Regions from separate parts of the Mesorhizobium sp. M8A.F.Ca.ET.202.01.1.1 genome, predicted to be linked through region 4. Evidence: predicted binding sites of a transcription regulator. Region 4 holds the regulator's gene; each other region holds the start of a gene.
The links. Region 4 encodes PhoB, which activates phosphate uptake and scavenging genes when phosphate is short. Its sites were predicted from a motif close to TGTCATNNANCTGTCAT; they were not measured.
Positions count from the first base shown of each region.

Region 1 (5,134 bases), on a different contig from region 4:
GTGCGCAAGACGCCGAAGAAGCAGGCCGAGGAAATCGCCATGCATTTCCTCAAGCGTGTCAAGATTCCCGAGCAGGCCAACAAATATCCGGGCCAGCTTTCCGGCGGCCAGCAGCAGCGCGTGGCGATCGCACGCTCGCTGTGCATGAACCCGCGCATCATGCTGTTCGACGAGCCGACCTCGGCGCTCGACCCTGAAATGATCAAGGAAGTGCTGGAGACCATGGTGGGGCTGGCCGAAGAGGGCATGACCATGCTGTGCGTCACTCACGAGATGGGTTTTGCGCGAAAAGTCGCCAACCGGGTGATCTTCATGGATCAGGGCCAGATCGTCGAGCAGAACACGCCGGCCGAGTTCTTCGACCATCCGCGCCACGAACGCACGAAACTGTTCCTGTCGCAGATTCTGCACTGAGCGCTTCACGCCAACTCGAGAAAGCCCGGCCACGCCACGGCCGGGCTTTTTAGCGTCTGGCCGATCGGATATTGATCTTCTCCATTGAGCCGCGACGAATCGCGAAGCTGCACCGATGAAAAAACTCCTGCGTTTCCTGGTCATGCTGGTTGCCGCAGTGGTGCTCGCCGTGTCGCTCGGCACGCTGGTGCCGCGGCCGCTCTGGCCCACGGCTGCCGCAGGCGAGGGCACGCGGCGCATATTGGTGCTGAAGAACCCGATCCACACCGACATCGCCATTCCGGTGGATGACGGGATGCGCCGGCGCTTCCGTTTTCTTGCCGATGCCGGCCTGCCTTCAGACGCCCCCGAAGTGCGCTACCTCGTCTTCGGCTGGGGCGGGCGCGCCTTCTACCTGGAAACGCCGACATGGTCGCAAGTGAAGGCGCTGCCGGTATTCAAGGCGCTGACACTCGACGCCTCGGTGATGCATGTCGACGTCGCCGGCGATATCTCCGAGCCGCGCCCCGATGTCGCCGGCTTCGACGTCGGCAACGACCATTTTGCCGCGTTGCTCGACTTTGTCGAAGCGAGTTTCCAGCAGGGACCGAGCGGCCCGATCGTCATCGACAATGCCGCCTATTCCAATTTCGACCGCTTTTATGAGGCCAATGGCCGTTTCAACGCGCTGATCGGCTGCAATACCTGGACTGCGGCCGCACTGCGCACCGCCGGCCTGCGCACCGGCTGGTGGAATCCGCTGCCGGCATCGCTTGGGTTGTCGATGCGGCTGTATAATTAGCTTTGCCGCATCTCCTTTTAGCGACGGATGACCTGCTGCTGTTCCCAGCCGTAGAGCCAGTCCAAATCCGCCGCGAGCTTCTCTCCTGGCCGAGTCGCCAGGACCAGATTGCGCGCCAATGCCACCGGTCCCCGGGCGTGCCAGGCGAGGCGGTTCAGCGCGCCGCGTTTCAGCACCTTTTCGATGCGCGGTCGTCTTAGGTGCTCCCAGATGGTGAGGCTTTGTGTCAGGTCACCGGGGAAGTCGGCGAGGAGGTTGGCAAGCGTCGCGGCGTCCTCGATTGCCATGGCGGCACCTTGCGCCGCGAACGGCGTCATTGCGTGTGCGGCGTCGCCGATCAGCGCGATGCCGGCTGGCATTGTCCAAGGCTGTCTCTGTTCGACGGTATGCAGCGGCCAGGTCAGCCACGGGCCGGCTATTTCCACCAGCTTCACGAGTCCTGGCGCGGTGCCGCGCATGGCGGCGGCGAGTATGCCGGGATCGGCATGGCCGGACCAGCCCTCGGTAATGCGCTCGCCTTTGGTGAAGGCGACGAGGTTGAATGCGTCGCCCTTACTGACGGGATAGACGACCATGTGGAAACCCGTATGCAGGAAAGTCGTGACGCAATCGGCTGCACCGATCGCGGCGAAGGCCCGCCCGGCGCTGCTGTCTGCCGCGACGGTGGTGCGCCAGGCCAACTCTCCCGAAAAACGGCTTCTTGGCGATGCCATCCTTTGTGCATCGACAAGCTCGCGCACCGACGACCAGACGCCATCGGCGCCGACCAGCAAGGAGCCTTGTTCCTCCGCCGTATTGCCACCGATCTCGACGGTCGCCGTGACACCATGGCTGCCAGTCGCAATTCTTTGGACGCGCGCCCCGACGGTGAGATGGATATCAGGTATCTCGGCAACCCGTGCCATCAACGCGCTCTGCACATCGGCCCGGTGGGCGACGAGATAGGGCGCGCCCCAGCGGCTCTCGCCGGCTTCCCCTAGCGGCACGCGCGCCAGTTGGCGCAACGTCCTTGCGTCCTTCAATACCACGGCCTCCGGCCTTACCACCGCCGACAGCAGTCGGTCGAGCACGCCGAGTTGACGAAGGATGCGTGTCGCATTGGGAGAGAGCTGGATGCCCGCGCCGACCGCTTCAAGGCGCTGCGCCTGCTCGAACACCTGCACGGGATAACCGCGTTCGGCGAAGGCAACCGCCGCGGTCAGTCCGGCAATGCCAGCTCCGGCGATGACGACTTGCCGGGAGCGCGTGTCGTCCATCCGGTTTGCCGCGAAAGGCTTCAGGCAGCCTGGTCGATGTAGAGGCAGCCCGTGGGCAGGGTTTCCGTCGCCTTCAGCTTCGGCGAATAGCGGTAGAGGGTCGAGCAGTAGGGGCAGACTTTCTCATTGTCGTCGCCCATGTCGAGAAACACATGCGGATGATCGAAAGGCGGGTTGGCGCCCGTGCACATGAATTCCTTGACCCCGATGTCGATTGCCGGATGGCCCGCATCGTTCTGGAAATGGGGAATGGAACCGCCTGCCATCGTCGTCTCCTTAACGCAGTCTCTCTGCATCTGGATCATATCAAGCCTCTTTGCAAGTTCGATGAAATCAAACTGTCGCAAAAGCCTGTCAGAGAACTGTCGCAAAAGCCTGCCACAGGATAAGTTAAGCCGGTTGACCGGCCAGGGCGGGCGAAAGAGCGGGAATCATGAACGAATTGAAGCCGGTACAGAGCGAATTCAACAACGTCACGGCAGCGAGCCCGGAAGGCAATCCGGACCGTTTCGTCAACCGCGAGTTCTCCTGGCTGCAGTTCAATCGCCGCGTTCTCGAAGAATCGCTGAACACCCATCACCCGCTGCTGGAGCGCGTCCGCTTCCTGTCGATCTCGGCCGCCAATCTCGACGAGTTCTTCATGGTGCGCGTCGCCGGCCTTGCCGGCCAGGTGCGCGAGGGCATCGTGCTGAAGAGCCCGGACGGACGCACCCCCGAACAGCAGCTCGAACAATTGCTGCGTGAAGTCGAGCGGCTGCAGGAAGACCAGCAGAAGAGCCTTTCGGCACTCGCGGTTCTGCTCAACAAGGAAGGCATCGAGAGCATCACCCGCGATGCGCTGACCAAGGACGAAAAGGTCTGGCTGGAAGAGCATTTCCAGGACCAGGTGTTTCCGGTGCTCACCCCGCTGTCGATCGACCCGGCGCATCCGTTCCCGTTCATTCCCAATCTCGGCTTCTCCATGGCGCTGCAGCTTCGCCACCGCAAGAATGGCGAGGAGATGAGCGCATTGCTGCGCCTGCCGGTGGCGCTGAAGCGCTTTATCCGCCTTCCGGACCGCAAGAACCATGTCCGCTTCATTCCGCTGGAGGAGGCGGTCGGCCTTTACATCGGCAAGCTGTTCCCCGGCTACGAGGTCAAGGGCTCCGGCACGTTCCGTATCATCCGCGACAGCGATATCGAGGTCGAAGAGGAGTCGGAAGACCTTGTGCGGCTGTTCGAAACGGCGCTGAAGCGTCGCCGCCGCGGTTCGGTTATCCGCATCGAGTTCGACATGCTGATGCCGGGGGAATTGCGCGATTTCGTCGCCGGCGAGCTTGGTGTCTCGTCGAGCCGCATCAGCGTGCTCACCGGGCCGCTGGCGCTCAGCCAGATCTCCGAGATCGTCTCCGTTCCCCGCGACGACCTGAAGTTCACGCCCTACAACCCACGCTTTCCCGAACGCATCCGCGAGCATGGCGGCGACTGTTTTGCCGCCATCCGCGAGAAAGACATCGTCGTTCATCATCCCTACGAGTCGTTCGACGTGGTGGTGCAGTTCCTGCGCCAGGCAATGGCCGACCCCGAAGTGGTGGCGATCAAGCAGACGCTCTATCGCACCTCCAACGACAGCCCGATCGTGCGTGCGCTGGTCGACGCGGCCGAGGCTGGCAAGTCGGTGACGGCGCTGGTCGAGCTCAAGGCGCGTTTCGACGAGGAAGCCAACATCCGCTGGGCGCGCGATCTCGAACGCGCCGGCGTGCAGGTCGTGTTCGGTTTCCTCGAACTCAAGACCCATGCCAAGATGTCGCTGGTGGTGCGGCGCGAGGACGGCAAGCTGCGCAACTACGTCCATCTCGGCACCGGCAACTACCATCCGGTGACGGCGCGCATCTACACCGACCTGTCCTTCTTCACCACCGATCCGACGATTGCCCGCGACGTCGCCCAATTGTTCAATTTCATCACCGGCTATGCCGAGCCGACCGCCGAAATGCGGCTGGCGATCTCGCCCTTCACGCTGAGGAACCGCATCCTCCAGCACATTTCAGCCGAGATCACCCATGCGTTGGAGGGACGGCCGGCGCGCATCTGGATGAAGATGAACGCGCTCGTCGACCCTATCATCATCGATGCGCTCTACGATGCCAGCCGTGCCGGTGTGGAAATCGACCTCGTCGTGCGCGGCATATGCTGTCTGCGGCCGCAGGTGCCGGGTCTGTCGGAGAACATCAGGGTCAAGTCGATCGTCGGCCGGTTCCTCGAGCACAGCCGTATCTATTGCTTCGGCAACGGCCATGGCCTTCCCTCGGACGAGGCGATTGTCTACATCTCCTCGGCCGACCTGATGCCGCGCAATCTCGACCGCCGCGTCGAGACCATGGTGCCGATCACCAATCCAACTGTGCATGAACAGATTCTGGGCCAGATCATGCTGGGCAACATCATGGACAATCAGCAAAGTTTCGACGTATTGGCTGATGGAACCTCCCGGCGCGTGGTGCTGGAGGAGGGCGAGGAACCGTTCAACGCGCAGGAATATTTCATGACCAATCCGAGCCTGTCGGGACGCGGTGACGCGCTGAAATCGCATGCGCCCAAGCGAATCGCGCAGTTCAAGCGCCGCAAGAAGAACGCCACCACCTGATGCTGTTCAATTCCCAGGGCCGGCTGCAGGACCGCCGACCGCTGTCCATCATCGACA
Region 1 covers NZ_SRUN01000001.1:604,120-609,253, reverse strand. Annotated here, with positions in the region: gene EN845_RS03285 (amino acid ABC transporter ATP-binding protein) at 1-414, shown strand, start outside; gene EN845_RS03280 (TIGR02117 family protein) at 530-1,195, shown strand; gene EN845_RS03275 (FAD-dependent monooxygenase) at 1,213-2,451, opposite strand; gene EN845_RS03270 (zinc-finger domain-containing protein) at 2,472-2,717, opposite strand; gene EN845_RS03265 (RNA degradosome polyphosphate kinase) at 2,885-5,077, shown strand; gene ppx (exopolyphosphatase) at 5,077-5,134, shown strand, end outside.
Region 1: EN845_RS03265 (RNA degradosome polyphosphate kinase) is a predicted target of PhoB. The motif match lies at 2,804-2,820, and genes of this name have one in related genera.

Region 2 (5,134 bases), on a different contig from region 4:
GCTTCGCGCATCGGCATCGGCAACCCGACCCAGGCCGAAGGGTGGGAACTGCAGGCGATCGCCTCGTCGGTGATCGGCGGCACCTCACTGTTCGGCGCGGTCGGCTCGGTGCACGGGCCACTGCTCGGCGCCTTCATCCTGGCGACCATCAACAACGGCGCCAACCTGCTCAACGTCAACGCCTTCTGGCAGCGTGTCATCACCGGCGTGCTGATCATCGTCATCGTCTATTTCGATGGCCTGCGCCGCCGCGGCGGCAAGTAGTCAACGAACCGAAAATCGAACTCCGGCCCAGTATCAAAACGGGCCGGAGTTTTCGTAAACCCAAATTGGACCGAACCATGAAAGCCGTCGTCTGCCGCTCGCCCGGCGAACTCATTCTGGAAGACCGTCCCGCTCCCGGCTCGCCGCCTCCCGGCTGGGCACTGGTGGCGGTCAGCCATGTCGGCATCTGCGGCACCGACTATCACATCTTCGAGGGCAAGCACCCGTTCCTCGCCTACCCCCGCATCATGGGCCACGAAGTGTCTGGCACCGTCGTCGAAGTCGGCGAAGGAGCCGGTCTTGCGGTCGGCGAACCGGTGATCATCAACCCCTATCTCTCCTGCGGCAAATGCATCGCCTGCCGCCACGGCAAGCCCAATTGCTGTGTGCGCATCGAAGTGCTCGGCGTGCATCGCGATGGCGCCATGTGCGAACAGATCCTGGTGCCGACGCAGAACCTCTATCCCACCAACGGCCTGTCGCTCGCCGACGCCGCCGCCGTCGAATTCCTGGCCATCGGCGCCCATGCCGTGCGCCGCGCGCGTTCCGAGCCCGGTGCACGCACGCTGGTCATCGGCGCCGGTCCGATCGGCCTCGGCACCGCCATCTTCGCCCGCATCGCCAGGCTCGACGTCAGCTTGCTCGACATGAGCAGCGAAAGGCTGGGCTTCGCGTCAAGCGAGCTCGGCTTCTCAGTCCTTGACGGCTCACAAGCGCCGGTTGCCGATCTGGTGCGCGACGCGACTGGTGGCGAAGGCTTCGACGTGGTCTTCGACGCCACCGGCAACACCTCCTCGGTGCAATCGGCCTTCGCCCATGTCGCGCATGGCGGCACGCTTGTGCTGGTCAGCGTCGTCAAGGACGACATCGTCTTTTCCGATCCCGAGTTCCACAAGCGCGAGATGACGCTGGTCGGCAGCCGCAATGCGCTGCGCGCCGATTTCGATCATGTCGCCGCCTCGATCCGCAATGGCGCCGTGCCGCTGGCCAAGCTCGTCACCCACCGGACCACGCTGACCGATACGCCAGGGGATCTCGCACGCTGGGTCCATGAAAAGTCGGGCCTGATCAAGGCCGTGATCGAGATCGGATAGCCGGGGCGTTACAGCGCCGACAGCTTCAGCTCCACCCGCTCGGCCGGAAAACGTGACTCCGAAAACTGGATCGGCTGGCCGTCGGGCGTGACGTTGACCGCCACCGTGACCAGCACGATGGCGCCCGGCTGCAGATCGAGATCGGCAAGATCCGCGGCGTCGGCATGGCGCGCCGAGAGCACGGTCGATTGCCTGAGATAATCGTCGATGCCGAAACGCGCGAGCGACGCGGTGATCGAACCGGTCTGCGCCATCGCCTCGTCGATGCCGGCAAAGCGTCTGGCATCGAACCAGCTGGCAGCACGCGACACGGACCGTCCGTCGGCCTCGCCGCGTGTTTCCAGCCGCATCACGTCAGCGCCCCTGGCAAGGCCAAGACCCTCGGCGACACGCTGGCTGGCCGGCTCGATCGATGAAGAGAGCAGCACGATGTGTCGTTCCGACGTCTGTCCCTGCAGGCCCGCCGAGAAACGCGTACGCGCGCCGATCGGATAGGACAGCCGCTTGCGCGACAAGACGAACGTGCCGCGCCCTTGCTCGGCCCGCAGCACGCCCTCCTGCACGAGGGCCGATATGGCGCTGCGTACTGTGTGACGGTTGACGCCGTAGCGCTCGGCCAGCGCGACTTCGGGCGGCAGCGCGGCATTTTCGGCGAAATCGCCAATGGCAATCGCTTGCAGGATCCTGTCGGCGATCTGGCGCCATAGTGAAACACCGCTGCGCCGCTCGATGCTGTCGGCCGCTTGCTGCCCGATCATGTTTTGCCCCCGCCTGTCACGCACCCGTCATGGACTCGCGTTAGGGAATATGTATAATTTGTATAGTTGTCTATATCAATAGACAAATCTGGCGAAGAGGAAAGCTGCCGATGCGAGGACAGGAAGCCCGCGACCAGGCCGAGCGCAAAGCCGCCATGGCGACGCTGGCGCAATCCAGCGGCGACGACATCGTCCGGCTCTGGAACGAGGCCGGCCTGCCTTCGCAAGCCGAGCTGCTGCGCGGTCCCGAGACCGGCCTGGTCACGCTGCGTGGCCGCATCGGCGGCGGCGGCGCGCCCTTCAATGTCGGCGAAGCGACCGTTACCCGCGCCACGGTCCGGCTGCCGTCCGGACAGGTCGGTCATTGCTACGCGCTTGGCCGCGACAAGCAGAAGGCGAAGCTGGCGGCCATCGCCGACGCGCTCTGGCAGGACCCTGCCCGCCGCGCCGAGGTCGAGACCAGGCTCATTGCGCCCTTACGCTCGGCTCTGACCGTTGCCCACGAAAAACGCCGTGCCGAGACGGCGGCGACGAAAGTGGATTTCTTCACCATGGTTCGCGGAGAAGATTGATGGATATCGCGGCACAATCGATCGAGGGCGGTTTCGCCGATCCGGTCTTCAACGCACAGACCGTGTTTCGGGCAGTCATGGACGCCATGGCGCGGCCGGGCAGCGTCCAGCCCTTGCCGGGCCTGGCCCGCCCGCCGGCGCCGCTTTCGGCAACATCAGGCGCCATTGCACTGGCGCTCTGCGACAACGACACGCCGCTCTGGCTCGACCCGGCCCTGCACGCCTCCGCGGCGATCGGCTCCTGGCTTGGTTTCCACACCGGTGCGCCGCTTGCCAACACCCCGGCCGACGCGCATTTCGCGTTTGTTGCCACACCGGCCGAGATGATGGCGCTCGACGGTTTCTCACAAGGCACGCAGGACTATCCCGATCGATCGACAACGCTGATCCTGCAGGTCGGCGATCTCACTTCAGGAACCCCGCTGTTGCTCGAAGGCCCCGGCATCGAAACCAGCGCCACGATCGCGCCGGCACAAATGCCGCGCCATTTCGTCGAGCAGTGGAAGCAAAACAACAAGCGCTTTCCGCGCGGCGTCGACATCGTCCTCGCCACATCGCAAGGCGTAGCCTGCCTGCCGCGCACGACGCGCATCAAGACGATGGAGGCTTGAAGATGTATGTCGCGGTAAAAGGTGGCGAAGCCGCCATTGCCAACGCCCACGGCCTGCTTGCCGACCGCCGGCGCGGTGACCGCTCGGTGCCCGCGCTCCGCCTCGACCAGATCGTCGAGCAGCTGGCGCTGGGTGTCGACCGGGTGATGAGCGAAGGCTCGCTCTATGACCGTGAACTCGCCGCACTCGCCATCGTCCAGGCGCGCGGCGACATGATCGAAGCGATTTTCCTGGTGCGTGCCTACCGCACCACGTTGCCGCGCTTCGGTTACACCAGACCGATCGACACCAGCGCGATGCTGGTCGAACGGCGCGTCTCGGCGACTTACAAGGACCTGCCTGGCGGCCAGCTGCTTGGCCCGACCTTCGACTACACGCACCGCCTGCTCGACCCCGAGCTTGCCACCGGCGCCGATGTCGCCGAGCCCTTGCAGCGCGCCCGCGAAGCCGAGCCCATGCCGCGTGTCTCGGCCATCCTCGCCCGTGAAGGCCTGATCGAGCCCGATGGCAAGATGCCGCAGGATCACATCCCCGGCGACATCACCCGCGAGCCGCTGGAATTCCCGATGGCGCGCGACATCCGCCTGCAGGCGCTGTCACGCGGCGACGAGGGTTTCCTGCTGGCGCTCGGCTATTCCACGCAGCGCGGCTACGCCCGCAACCATCCCTTTGTCGGCGAGATCCGCATAGGCGAGGTCGAGTTGGAGCTTGACGTTCCCGAACTGCCCTTCGCGGTGCCGCTCGGCACGGTGCGGGTCACCGAATGCCAGATGGTCAACCAGTTCAAGGGCTCGGCCAAGGCGCCGCCGCAATTCACGCGCGGCTACGGTCTCGTCTTCGGCCAGAGCGAGCGCAAGGCAATGGCCATGGCGCTCTGCGACCGGGCGCTACGCGCCTCCGAGTTGGGCGAGGACGTCGTCGCCGCCGCGCAGGACGAGGAGTTCGTCATTTCGCATTCCGACAATGTCCAGGCGACCGGCTTTGTCGAGCATTTGAAACTGCCGCACTATGTCGACTTCCAGGCCGAACTCGACCTCGTGCGCCGCATGCGCGCCGAGTATGAGGCCCGCGAAAATCCAGCGAAGGCGGAAGAAACGAAGGAGGCAGCGGAATGACTGCGCAACCGACCGACATCGCCACCTACAACTTCGCCTATCTCGACGAACAGACCAAGCGGATGATCCGCCGCGCGATCCTCAAGGGCATCGCCATTCCCGGCTACCAGGTGCCGTTCGCCTCGCGCGAAATGCCGATGCCCTATGGCTGGGGCACCGGCGGCGTCCAGGTCACCGCCTCCATCATCGGCCCCGACGACGTGCTGAAGGTCATCGACCAGGGCGCCGACGACACCACCAATGCGGTGTCGATCCGCGCCTTCTTCAAGAAGGTCGCCAATGTCGCTGTCACCACCGACACCGCCACCGCCAGCATCATCCAGACCCGCCACCGCATCCCCGAGCATCCGCTGACCGCCGGCCAGGTGCTGGTCTACCAGGTACCCATTCCCGAGCCGCTGCGCTTCCTCGAGCCGCGCGAGACCGAAACGCGCAAGATGCATGCGCTGGAGGAGTATGGCCTCATGCATGTGAAGCTCTATGAGGACATCGCCAAGCACGGCCGCATCGCCACCACCTATGCCTATCCGGTCAAGGTCGAGGGCCGCTACGTCATGGACCCGTCGCCGACGCCGAAATTCGACAACCCGAAAATGCATCGCTCGCCGGCCTTGCAGCTGTTCGGCGCCGGCCGCGAAAAGCGCATCTACGCCGTGCCGCCCTTCACCGATGTGGTGAGCCTCGACTTCGAGGACCATCCGTTCGAGGTGCAGACCTTCG
Region 2 covers NZ_SRUN01000009.1:35,279-40,412, forward strand. Annotated here, with positions in the region: gene EN845_RS19650 (ABC transporter permease) at 1-264, shown strand, start outside; gene EN845_RS19655 (zinc-binding alcohol dehydrogenase family protein) at 342-1,358, shown strand; gene phnF (phosphonate metabolism transcriptional regulator PhnF) at 1,367-2,116, opposite strand; gene phnG (phosphonate C-P lyase system protein PhnG) at 2,227-2,688, shown strand; gene phnH (phosphonate C-P lyase system protein PhnH) at 2,688-3,299, shown strand; gene EN845_RS19675 (carbon-phosphorus lyase complex subunit PhnI) at 3,302-4,414, shown strand; gene EN845_RS19680 (alpha-D-ribose 1-methylphosphonate 5-phosphate C-P-lyase PhnJ) at 4,411-5,134, shown strand, end outside.
Region 2: phnF (phosphonate metabolism transcriptional regulator PhnF) is a predicted target of PhoB. The motif match lies at 2,131-2,147, and genes of this name have one in related genera.

Region 3 (5,134 bases), on a different contig from region 4:
GTGTTGATGTGGGCAGCGATATCGATGGCGGCGCTGTCACTGCTCAGGAACAGGCCCAGGATCGAGCGGTCGAAGACCCATAGCAGCGCGACGAGGGCGCCGGTCAGGACGAGATTGAAGCCGACGCCGGAGGCGGCAACGCGGCCGATCCGGTCCCAGCGGCCCGCGCCGACATTCTGCGCCGCCATGGAAGAGACCGCGGCGCCGATGGCGAGTGCCGGCATCTGGATGTAGGTCCAGAGCTGCGCGGCGATGCCGTAGGCGGCGGCGACCTGCGAACCATAGGAGTTGACGATGCCCATCACCGTCAGCGCCGCCGCCGAGATGACGATCATCTGCAAGCCCATCGGCACGCCCTTGAAGACGACGATGCGCAGCAATGCCGGATCCGGGCGCAGCAGAGCGAGATTGGCGCCGGCCAGCCGCAACGGATGCTTGCGCGCATAGAGCACGACGAGGATGGCGATGACGCTCACGGTCTGGCCGATCAGCGTCGAGGTGGCGGAACCCGCGATGCCGAGTTCGGGAAACGGGCCGATGCCGCGGATGAGCAGGGGATTGAGCACGATGTCGAGCACCACCGCCAGCGCCATGAAGATGAAGGGCGTGCGGGAATCTCCGGCACCGCGCAGCACGGTCATGACGAAGGACAGAAGGTTCATCATCGGCACGGCGACGAAGATGATGCGCAGGTAGGAGCGCGCCAGCGGCAAGGCGTCGGCCGGCGTGCCAAGCGCGCCCAGGATGGCATCGACCCAGATCCAGCCGAAGACCGCGAACACCACCGAAACGAGGAAAAAGAAAGTGGCGCTGGTGCCGACGATGCGGCGCGCCTCGGGCAGGTCGCGAGCGCCGACCGACTGCGCCACCAGGATGGTGGCCGCCATGCCGATGCCGAACACCGTGCCGAGGATCAGGAACAGAACGAGGTTGGCGTTGGAGGTCGCGGTCAGCGCCGATTCGCCGAGGAATCGGCCCACCCAGACGGCATTGACCGAGCCGTTCAGCGATTGCAGCACATTGGAGCCGAGCACCGGCAGGGCGAACAGCAGCAGCGTGCGCGGGATCGGGCCGCTGGTCAGGTCGCCGGTGCGCCGACGCGCGGGCATTTTTTCGTCCATAACTAAGGCCTATCTCTAGTCCGGTGCGCGATGATCGCAGATTCAACCTGACAGGTCGATGTAGGCGGACGGTCCAAGGCGCTCGCGCCATGATGGGACATCATCGACCTCGACAGCCGGGTCAACGGAGCCCGCCCAGGTCTTCGTGCGGCCCAACCTGTCGGCCGCCGGCAAGATCATGGCCGTGTCGAGCAGGACGGCCAAGCCGATCGATGCGGGCGTGCCGAAGGACGCCGCGTTCTTGAAGTAACTGCCTTCACGACCTGCTCAGGCGGACGCGCCAGGCGCGCCCGCTTGTGCGGTGATCGTTACTTCTTGCCGAGACCCGGCAGCGTCACCCGATAGACCAGGAACATGGTGTCGACATCGGCGCCGTCATCGGCCTTGTAGGGGGCGCCGACCTGGAAGCCGTCCTGGGCGAGGAAGTCATTGTCGTTGCCGACGAACAGGAAATAGTCGTCGGGCAGCTTCGGATCGAGGACGCTGGCGACCGACATCGCTTCCCACTTTTCCGAGAGCTCATTGTGGTCCTTCGCCCCACCATTGTGCAGGCCGAAGCGGCCAAGCTCAGCGGCGTCGTTGATGTCGATGAACGGTGTCAGCTTGGCCGGCGTCACCGACGGGTCGAGCACGCCCTTGGGCGCGACCGGCTTGTCGGCGGCATCGAAAGGCCCGCCGGCGATGTCGGTCGCGCCGGACAGGTCGACGATGTTGATCTGGCGGTAGAGTGACGCGTCACCCTTCTTCAGGCCCTGGCCGTTGCCGCTGTCGCGCGCCAGCATCAGGAAGGACGTGTCCGAAAGCGCCACGATCTCGCTTTGCGCGGCGACCTTGGTCTTGCCCTTGGCATCCTTGAACACCGGCAGCGGCACGACATATTCATGCGCGAGCTTCAGATGGGCGAGGTCGGAGGCATCATAGACCAGCGCCCGGGTATTCTGCCGTGTCGAGGGTGAATCGCCGCCATCCTGCCTCGGAGCCGACTGCAGCACGGCGATCAGGAACTTGCCGTCCGGTGTCATCGCCATGCCTTCGAGACCCTGGTTGTTCTGGCGCCCGGTTTCGGGATCCTTCGGATCAGGGTCGGCGGCGCCAGGGCCGGGATTGTCGGAGGAGAAGTTCGGCGCGCCCTTGCGCATCGGCACGAGGGCCGCCGGCGGCTGGGTCGCCGACATCAGGCGGCCTTGCGCGGAGAACCTGTAGATGTTGGGGCCGTACTCGTCGGAGATGAACATCGAACCGTCGGGCAGCCGCACGATAGCCTCAGTGTCGAGGGCGAGCTTGCCGTTGGTGGCGACGGGCAGCATCGGCATGTCGCCGGCGGCCGGGCGCACATCCGACAGCGGATCGAGGCCGGTGGCATCGGCGCCCTTGTCGTCGGTGAGAAGCATGGTTTCGGCAAGCGTCGCCTTGACGCCCGTCTGCTCCTGGCCGGCGGCGGGAGCAGCGCCCGGCGCGAGAGGCGTGAACTCGATGCCGATGGTGTTGAGGCGCGGCCGGTAGTCGGTGGTGCCGGCGACATTGTAGCCACGGTCGGGCAGGAGCCAGAGCGATCCCTTGTAGGTGCCCGCATCATGTGTCCAGCCGGATGTGTCGATCGCCATGCCGGAGCCCGAGCCGAAGGTCTCGCCGAACTTGCCGCGCTGGTCGGCCGGGATGCGACCGACGCCGACCAGGCCCTTGTTGATGTAGGCCACGCCGTCGGCAAGCGCCGGGGTGAGAGCGGTGAAAAAGGCCAGGGCGACGCCGAGCGAGGCGGTTCGGGACAGATGTTTCATGGACAATCCTCTTTGTGACGAAGCATGCCGGAGCGGCCGAAGGACAAACGGAAAGAGGTGCCGCATCGATGATGCCGCGCGCGCCTCCCCGAAAGCGATCTAAGGCGTCAACATGATGCTTGCGTGACAGCGCGCCATGCCGACCAGCAGCGGTCTCCAAGTGCCGATGAAACGCTGGACGGCATGAGATTGCTGATGGCCCATCTGCCGCATTCAACGTACTAGACACTTATGTACAGTGCATATAGAGTGCTGGCTCTGACAGACCGGGAGGAAGTCTTGAAGTCGCACTACCGCGCAGTTGTCATTGGGGGTGGCGTGGTGGGCGCCTCGGTGCTCTACCACCTGACGCGGTTCGGCTGGAGCGATGTGGCGCTGATCGAGCGCGCCGAACTGACCGCCGGCTCGACCTGGCACGCGGCGGCCGGTTTCCATGCGCTCAACGCCGATCCCAATGTCGCTGCGCTGCAGGACTACACCATCAACCTCTACCGCGAGATCGAGGCCGAATCCGGCTGGGATATCGGGCTGCACATGACCGGCGGCGTCAACATCGCCAGTGATCCGGCGCGCTGGGAGTGGCTGAAATCGGCCTGGGCGGTGTTCCAGTCGGTCGGCATCGAGACGGCCCGGCTGGTTACGCCCGACGAGATCAAGGCGATCTGCCCGATCGTCGACGTCACCGGCGTGCTCGGCGGCCTTCATGACTCCAACGAAGGCCATCTCGATCCATACGGCACGACGCACGCCTATGCCGGCGCCGCCAAGAAGCGTGGCGCCGATGTCATCCTGCGCAACCGCGTGGTCGAGCTGAAGGCGCGCGCCGACGGCCAGTGGGATGTCGTCACCGAGCAGGGCACCATCGTTGCCGAGCATGTCGTCAACGCCGGCGGGTTATGGGCCAAGCAGCTCGGCCGCATGGCTGGCGTCGACCTGCCGGTGACACCGATGGAGCACCATTATTTCGTCACCGAGGACATTCCCGAGATCGCGGCGCTGGACAGCGAAATCGGCCTCGCCGTCGATCTCGACGGCTTCTCCTACCTGCGCCAGGAGCGCAAGGGCGTGCTGCTCGGTGTTTACGAGCAGAACCCGAAGCACTGGAACATGGACGGCGCGCCGTGGGACTATGGCATCGAGCTGATCCCGGAAGACATCGACCGCATCAGCCCGGAACTCGCCAAGACGCATGAACGCTTTCCCTGCCTGGCGACGGCCGGCATCCGCAAATGGGTCAACGGCGCCTTCACCTTCACCCCCGACGGCAATCCGATCGTCGGTCCGGTGCGCGGCTTGAAAAATTACTGGGTCGCCTGCGGCGTCATGGCCGGCTTCAGCCAGGGCGGTGGCGTCGGCAAGTCGCTGGCCGAATGGATGATTTACGGCGAGCCGCGGGCCGACATCTTCGGCATGGACATCGCCCGCTACGGCGCCTTCGCCGCCAACCGCGAATATCTCAGGCAGACGACACGCCAGTTCTATTCACGCCGCTTCGTCATGACCTTTCCCAATGAGCGATTGCCGGCGGGCCGGCCTTTGAAGCGCCCGGGCGCCTATGACGGCATGGCTGCTGCCGGCTGCGAATGGACGGCCTCGTGGGGGCTGGAAATCCCGGCCTATTTCGCGCCGATGGGTTTTTGCGAGAACACGACGCTCAAGCGCTCCAACGCCTTCGACATCGTCGGCGACGAAGCGCTGCAGGTGCGCCGTGCCGCCGGCCTCATCGATATCTCGGCCTATTCGCGCTACTCGATTTCAGGGCCGGGCGCCGAGGCGTGGCTCGACCGGCTGCTTGCCTGCCGGCTGCCGAAAGCCGGCCAGGCGCGGCTGGCGCCCATGCTCGGGCCGGACGGGCGCTTGAAGGGCGATCTCACCGTCATCAACTGGGGCGGCGGCGACCATTGGCTGATGGGCTCCTACTATCTCAGGGAATTTCACCTGCGCTGGTTCGAGAGCCATGCCCGAGCGGGCGTCACGGTCACCGACATTTCGGATGCCATGAGCGGCTTCCTGCTGACCGGACCGAATGCGCGCAAGATCCTGGAGCGCACGACGCATCAGGACGTGTCGGGCAAGGCGCTGCCGTTCATGGCCTGCGGCGCGTTCGATGTCGGCATGGTGCACACGCGGGTTGCCCGTCTCTCCATCGCCGGCGAACTCGGCTTCGAGATCAGCTGCCCCATGACCATGCACGCCACATTGCGCGAAACGCTGCTTGCCGCCGGCGAGGACCTC
Region 3 covers NZ_SRUN01000006.1:91,374-96,507, forward strand. Annotated here, with positions in the region: gene EN845_RS15150 (MATE family efflux transporter) at 1-1,109, opposite strand, end outside; gene EN845_RS15160 (esterase-like activity of phytase family protein) at 1,430-2,899, opposite strand; gene EN845_RS15165 (FAD-dependent oxidoreductase) at 3,179-5,134, shown strand, end outside.
Region 3: EN845_RS15160 (esterase-like activity of phytase family protein) is a predicted target of PhoB. The motif match lies at 3,012-3,028, and genes of this name have one in related genera.

Region 4 (5,134 bases):
GCCGACTTCCTTGTTGTCGAAGGTCAGGTAGAAGACGTCCTTGTTTTCGATCAGGCGGTCATAGCCGACGACCGGAATGCCCTCGTCGAGCGCTTTCTGCACCGCCGGACCGATGGCCGAGGCATCCTGCGCCAGGATGATCAGCGAATTGGCGCCCTGCGAAATCAGGCTCTCGACATCGGTCAGCTGCTTGCCGGGATTGGACTGCGCATCGGCGGAAATGTACTTGTCGCCCGCGGCCTCGATCGCCTTCTTCATGGCGGCCTCGTCGGTCTTCCAGCGCTCTTCCTGGAAGTTGGACCAGGAAACGCCGATGACCTTGTCCTTCGCCTGCGCGACCGACACCAGTGTCAGCGACATGGCGACACCCGCCAGGATGGCGGCTGTGAATCTCTTCATGATATCCTCCCTGCGCCGCGTATGGCGCGACCAAACTGGCCCGAAGGCCGGCACAAAGGCTCTATTTTTTCGAGCCTCGAAAAAACACTGGTCCATCGCCAGAACACTGTCAACATCGATTCTGATGGATTTTGAGGTGCCAGAAATTTTTTTTCGAGCCTCGCAATAAATAAATGACAGCACCGGCCGCTTCTGCCAGTGTTTGACCCTGTTGCCGGAGGTATTCGAGGGGGATCAAGAACCGCGGCAGCCGGGAGGGAAAGCATGTCGGTGGGAATCCGCCACGACGATCTGCGCCGGCGCAACCGCGCAATGGTGATTGCAGCCGTGCGCCGGGATGGTCAGCCCTCGCGCACCGAGATCGCCGCCACCACTGGCCTCAGCCACTCGACCATATCGGCGATATCCGCCGACCTGATCGGCGAAGGTATCCTGACCGAAGGCAAGCCGAACGAGGCCGGCTCGCTCAAACGCGGCCGGCCGCAGGTTGGCCTCGGCCTCAACCCCGAGGCCGCGGCTGTGATGACCGTGGTGCTGTCGCTGAATTTCCTATCCGTCGCCGTCATCGATTATGCCGGCCAGGTGGTCGCCGAGGAGCAGCGCCGGCTGGACACGCTGACCATGTCGCGCGAGGCGCTGATCGGCGAATGCACGGCAATAGTGCGCCGCCGCATCGAGGACCCCGATCTCGATATCCGCAGTGTTGCCCGCATCGCGCTGGCGATCCAGGGCATCACCGACACCAAGGCGCGTGCCATGCTGTGGTCGCCGATCACGCCGCAGACGGACATTGCCTTCGCCGACATACTCGAAGCCGAATTCGGCATCCCCGCCACCATGGAGAACGACTGCAACATGATGGCGGTGGCGTTGCGCTGGCGCGACCCTCAACGCTACCGCGACGACTTCATCGCCATCCTGCTCTCGCACGGCATCGGCATGGGCCTGGTGCTCAAGGGCGAACTGTTCACCGGCACCCATTCATCGGGCGGCGAATTCGGCCACATGATCCATCGCCCGGGCGGCGCGCTCTGCCGTTGCGGGCGGCGCGGCTGCGTCGAGGCCTATGCCGGCAACTATGCCATCTGGCGTAATGCCAGGCAGCTTGGCGAGGACGCCGAACCGGTCGCCGATGTCAGCGACGCGCAGATGCGGACACTCGCCGCGACGGCAAGGGAGAAAGACGGACCGGAGCGCGAAGCCTATCGCAAGGCGGGCGAGGCGCTGGGCTATGGGCTGGGCAGCCTGTTCGCGCTGATCGACCCGGCGCCGGTCGCCATGGTCGGTGTCAGTGCCGCCGCCTTCGATCTGATCGAGCCGGCCTTGCGCGAGGCCATCGCCCAGACCGCCGGCGGCCAGCATTCGGAATCGATTTCCTTCGACACCGAGCCGAACGAACTGCCGCTCATCCGCGAAGGCTGCGCCATGCGCGCCTTGACCTTCGTCGACCAGGAGATTTTCGCGCCGGGAGTGCAGGCGAGAGGCAGTGCTGGGAAGAGCGTGGCCTGAGCGAACGCTCCGGTGAATGAATCACCACCAATGCTGGAGGTTGGCCGAGCGCCCTCAAGGTCGTGATCCCTGGGCGGAGCAGCCGCGAAGCGGCGTCGCGGAGACCCTGGGATCCATGCCGTGACCTCGATCGTAGAGTGCAACGGCGCAGAATTCTGCACTGCGGCGACGCGTCGAGGTCCCGGCATGGATCCTCGGGTCTGCGCCGCGTCGCTTCGCTCGCGGATGACGAAGTCAGGGGCGTAGCCGCCCTCGACCTAGTCTTCCCTGATCGCGTAGCCCGCTCCGCGGATGGTGCGGATGACGTCGGGCATGCGGCCATTGTTGACCGCTTTGCGCAGCCGGCCGACATGTACGTCCACCGTGCGCTCGTCGATATAGATCGTCTCGCCCCAGACATTGTCGAGCAACTGGCTGCGCGAGAACACCCGGCCGGGATGGCGCATCATGAATTCGAGCAGCCGGAACTCGGTCGGTCCGAGCCGGATTTCGCTCTTCTTGCGATAGACCCGGTGCGATTCACGGTCGAGCACGATGTCGCCGACCTTGAGCACGCTGGACAGCACTTCCGGCTTGGCGCGACGCAGCAGCGCCTTGACCCGGGCCATGAATTCCGGCGTCGAGAACGGCTTGACCAGATAGTCGTCGGCGCCGGTCGAAAGGCCACGCACGCGGTCGCTCTCCTCACCGCGCGCCGTCAGCATGATGATCGGCAACCTCTCGGTCTCGGGCCGCATTCGCAGGCGCCGACAGAGTTCGATGCCGGAAACCGCCGGCACCATCCAGTCGAGCACCAGGAGGTCGGGCACATTCTCCTGGAGGCGGATCTCGGCTTCGTCGCCGCGCGTCACCACCTCGACCTGATAGCCTTCCGATTCCAGATTGTAGCGGAGGAGCACGCCGAGCGGCTCCTCGTCCTCCACCACCATGATGCGTGGCGCGATCATTGGCAGATCATCCTATCGTCAAGCCGCCGGCGCCGACATCGCCGTCTCGTCCTGCTTAGGACGATTGGCGGGCAGTTGCGTTCCGGTCAGCACATAATACGCATTCTCGGCGATGTTGGTCACATGGTCGCCGATGCGCTCGAGATTCTTGGCGCAGAACAAGAGATGCGTGCAAGCCGTGATGTTGCGCGGATCCTCCATCATGTAGGTCAGCAGTTCGCGGAACACCGAGGTGTATTTGACGTCGATGCGTTCGTCGTCATTCCTGAGCTTGGCGAGGGCGGCGGCATCGCCGGCCGCATATTCCTCGACCACGCCCTGCACCTGGATCAGCACCAGCTGCGCCATGGAATCGATCGAGTGCGACAGGTCGCGCGGCGTGGCGGTGAGGCCGACGGAACCGACGCGCTTGGCGATGTTCTTGGCAAGGTCGCCGATGCGCTCGAGGTCGCCCGCCATGCGGATCGAGCCGACGACATGACGCAGATCGTCGGCCATCGGCTGGCGCTTGGCGATCAGGGTGATGGCGCGGTCGTCGAGTTCGCGCTGGCGCGCATCCATGATGGCGTCGTCGGAGACGACGCGCTGTGCCAGCGCGTTGTCGGAATTCAGCAGAGCCTTGGTGGCGCCGCCGACCATCGTGCCGGCGAGATCGCCCATGTCGCTGATCAGCCTGCTGATCTGTCCGAGATCCTCATCGAAGGCTGCGACTGTGTGTTCGGCCATGATCCTGGTCCTCGTATGCGTGATATCAGCCGAAGCGGCCGGTGATGTAGTCCTGCGTGCGCTTCTCGCGAGGCGACGTGAAGATCTTCTCGGTCTTGTCGAATTCGACCAGTTCGCCCAGATACATGAACGCCGTCTGGCGCGACACGCGCGCCGCCTGCTGCATGTTGTGGGTGACGATGACGATCGTGTAGTCGGCCTGCAGCTCGTCGATCAGTTCCTCGATCTTGGCGGTCGACAGCGGATCGAGCGCCGACGCTGGTTCGTCGAGCAGGATGACTTCCGGCTTCACCGCCACGGTGCGGGCGATGCAAAGACGCTGCTGCTGGCCGCCCGACAGGCTGAGGCCGCTGGCGTTGAGCTTGTCCTTGACCTCGGTCCACAATGCCGCGCGCTTCAGCGCCTGTTCGACACGGCCGTCCATCTCGGACTTGCTGATCTTCTCGTAGAGACGGACGCCGAAAGCGATGTTCTCGTAGATCGACATCGGGAACGGCGTCGGCTTCTGGAACACCATGCCGATCTTGGTGCGCAGGAGATTGAGATCCTGCGAGCGGTCGAGGATGTTCTGGCCGTCGAGCAGCACCTGGCCGTCGGCGCTCTGCTTCGGGTAGAGCTCGTAGATGCGGTTGAAGACGCGCAGCAGCGTCGACTTCCCGCAGCCCGACGGGCCGATGAAGGCGGTGACGCTGCGCTCGGGCAGCGACAGGCTGATATCCTTCAACGCCTTCGACTGGCCGTAGTAGAAGTTGAGGTTCTTGACCTCGATCTTGGCCTTATCCACGGCCACTTCGGGCGTGTTCAACTCGGTGGACAACATCGGTTTCATCTGTCCTCTCTGCGTCCGGTAAGGCTGCGGGCGAAAATGCTCAGGCCGAGAACCGTCAGGGTGATTATGAGTGCGCCGGTCCATGCCAGTTGCTGCCATTCCTCATAGGGGCTGAGAGCGAACTGGAAGATGGTGACAGGCAGGCTGGCCATCGGCGCGTTGAGATTGCTCGACCAGAACTGGTTGTTGAGCGCGGTGAAGAGCAGCGGCGCCGTCTCGCCGGAGATGCGGGCGATGGCGAGCAATATGCCGGTGACGATGCCGGAGAGCGCGGCGCGGTAAGCGACAGATTTGATGACCACCCAGCGCGGCGCGCCGATCGCGGTGCCGGCTTCACGCAGCGCGTTCGGCACCAGGTTGAGCATGTCCTCGGTGGTGCGCACCACGACCGGAATGACCAGGATGGCCAGCGCAACGGCGCCGGCAATGGCGGAGAAATGTCCCATCGGCCGCACCATCAGCTCGTAGACGAACAGGCCGATGATGATCGATGGCGCCGACAACAGGATATCGTTGATGAAGCGCACGATGGTGGTGAGCTTGGAGAAGCGGCCGTATTCGGCCATGTAGGTACCGGCGAGCACGCCGATCGGCGTGCCGACGATCACGGCGATGATCGTCATCACCACGCTGCCGTAGATGGCATTGAGCAGGCCGCCGGCGTCGCCGGGCGGAGGCGTCATTTCGGTGAACACGGCCAGCGAGACGCCGGACAGGCCCTTGT
Region 4 covers NZ_SRUN01000007.1:228,715-233,848, reverse strand. Annotated here, with positions in the region: gene xylF (D-xylose ABC transporter substrate-binding protein) at 1-399, opposite strand, end outside; gene EN845_RS17555 (ROK family protein) at 664-1,908, shown strand; gene phoB (phosphate regulon transcriptional regulator PhoB) at 2,166-2,855, opposite strand; gene phoU (phosphate signaling complex protein PhoU) at 2,874-3,581, opposite strand; gene pstB (phosphate ABC transporter ATP-binding protein PstB) at 3,607-4,410, opposite strand; gene pstA (phosphate ABC transporter permease PstA) at 4,407-5,134, opposite strand, start outside.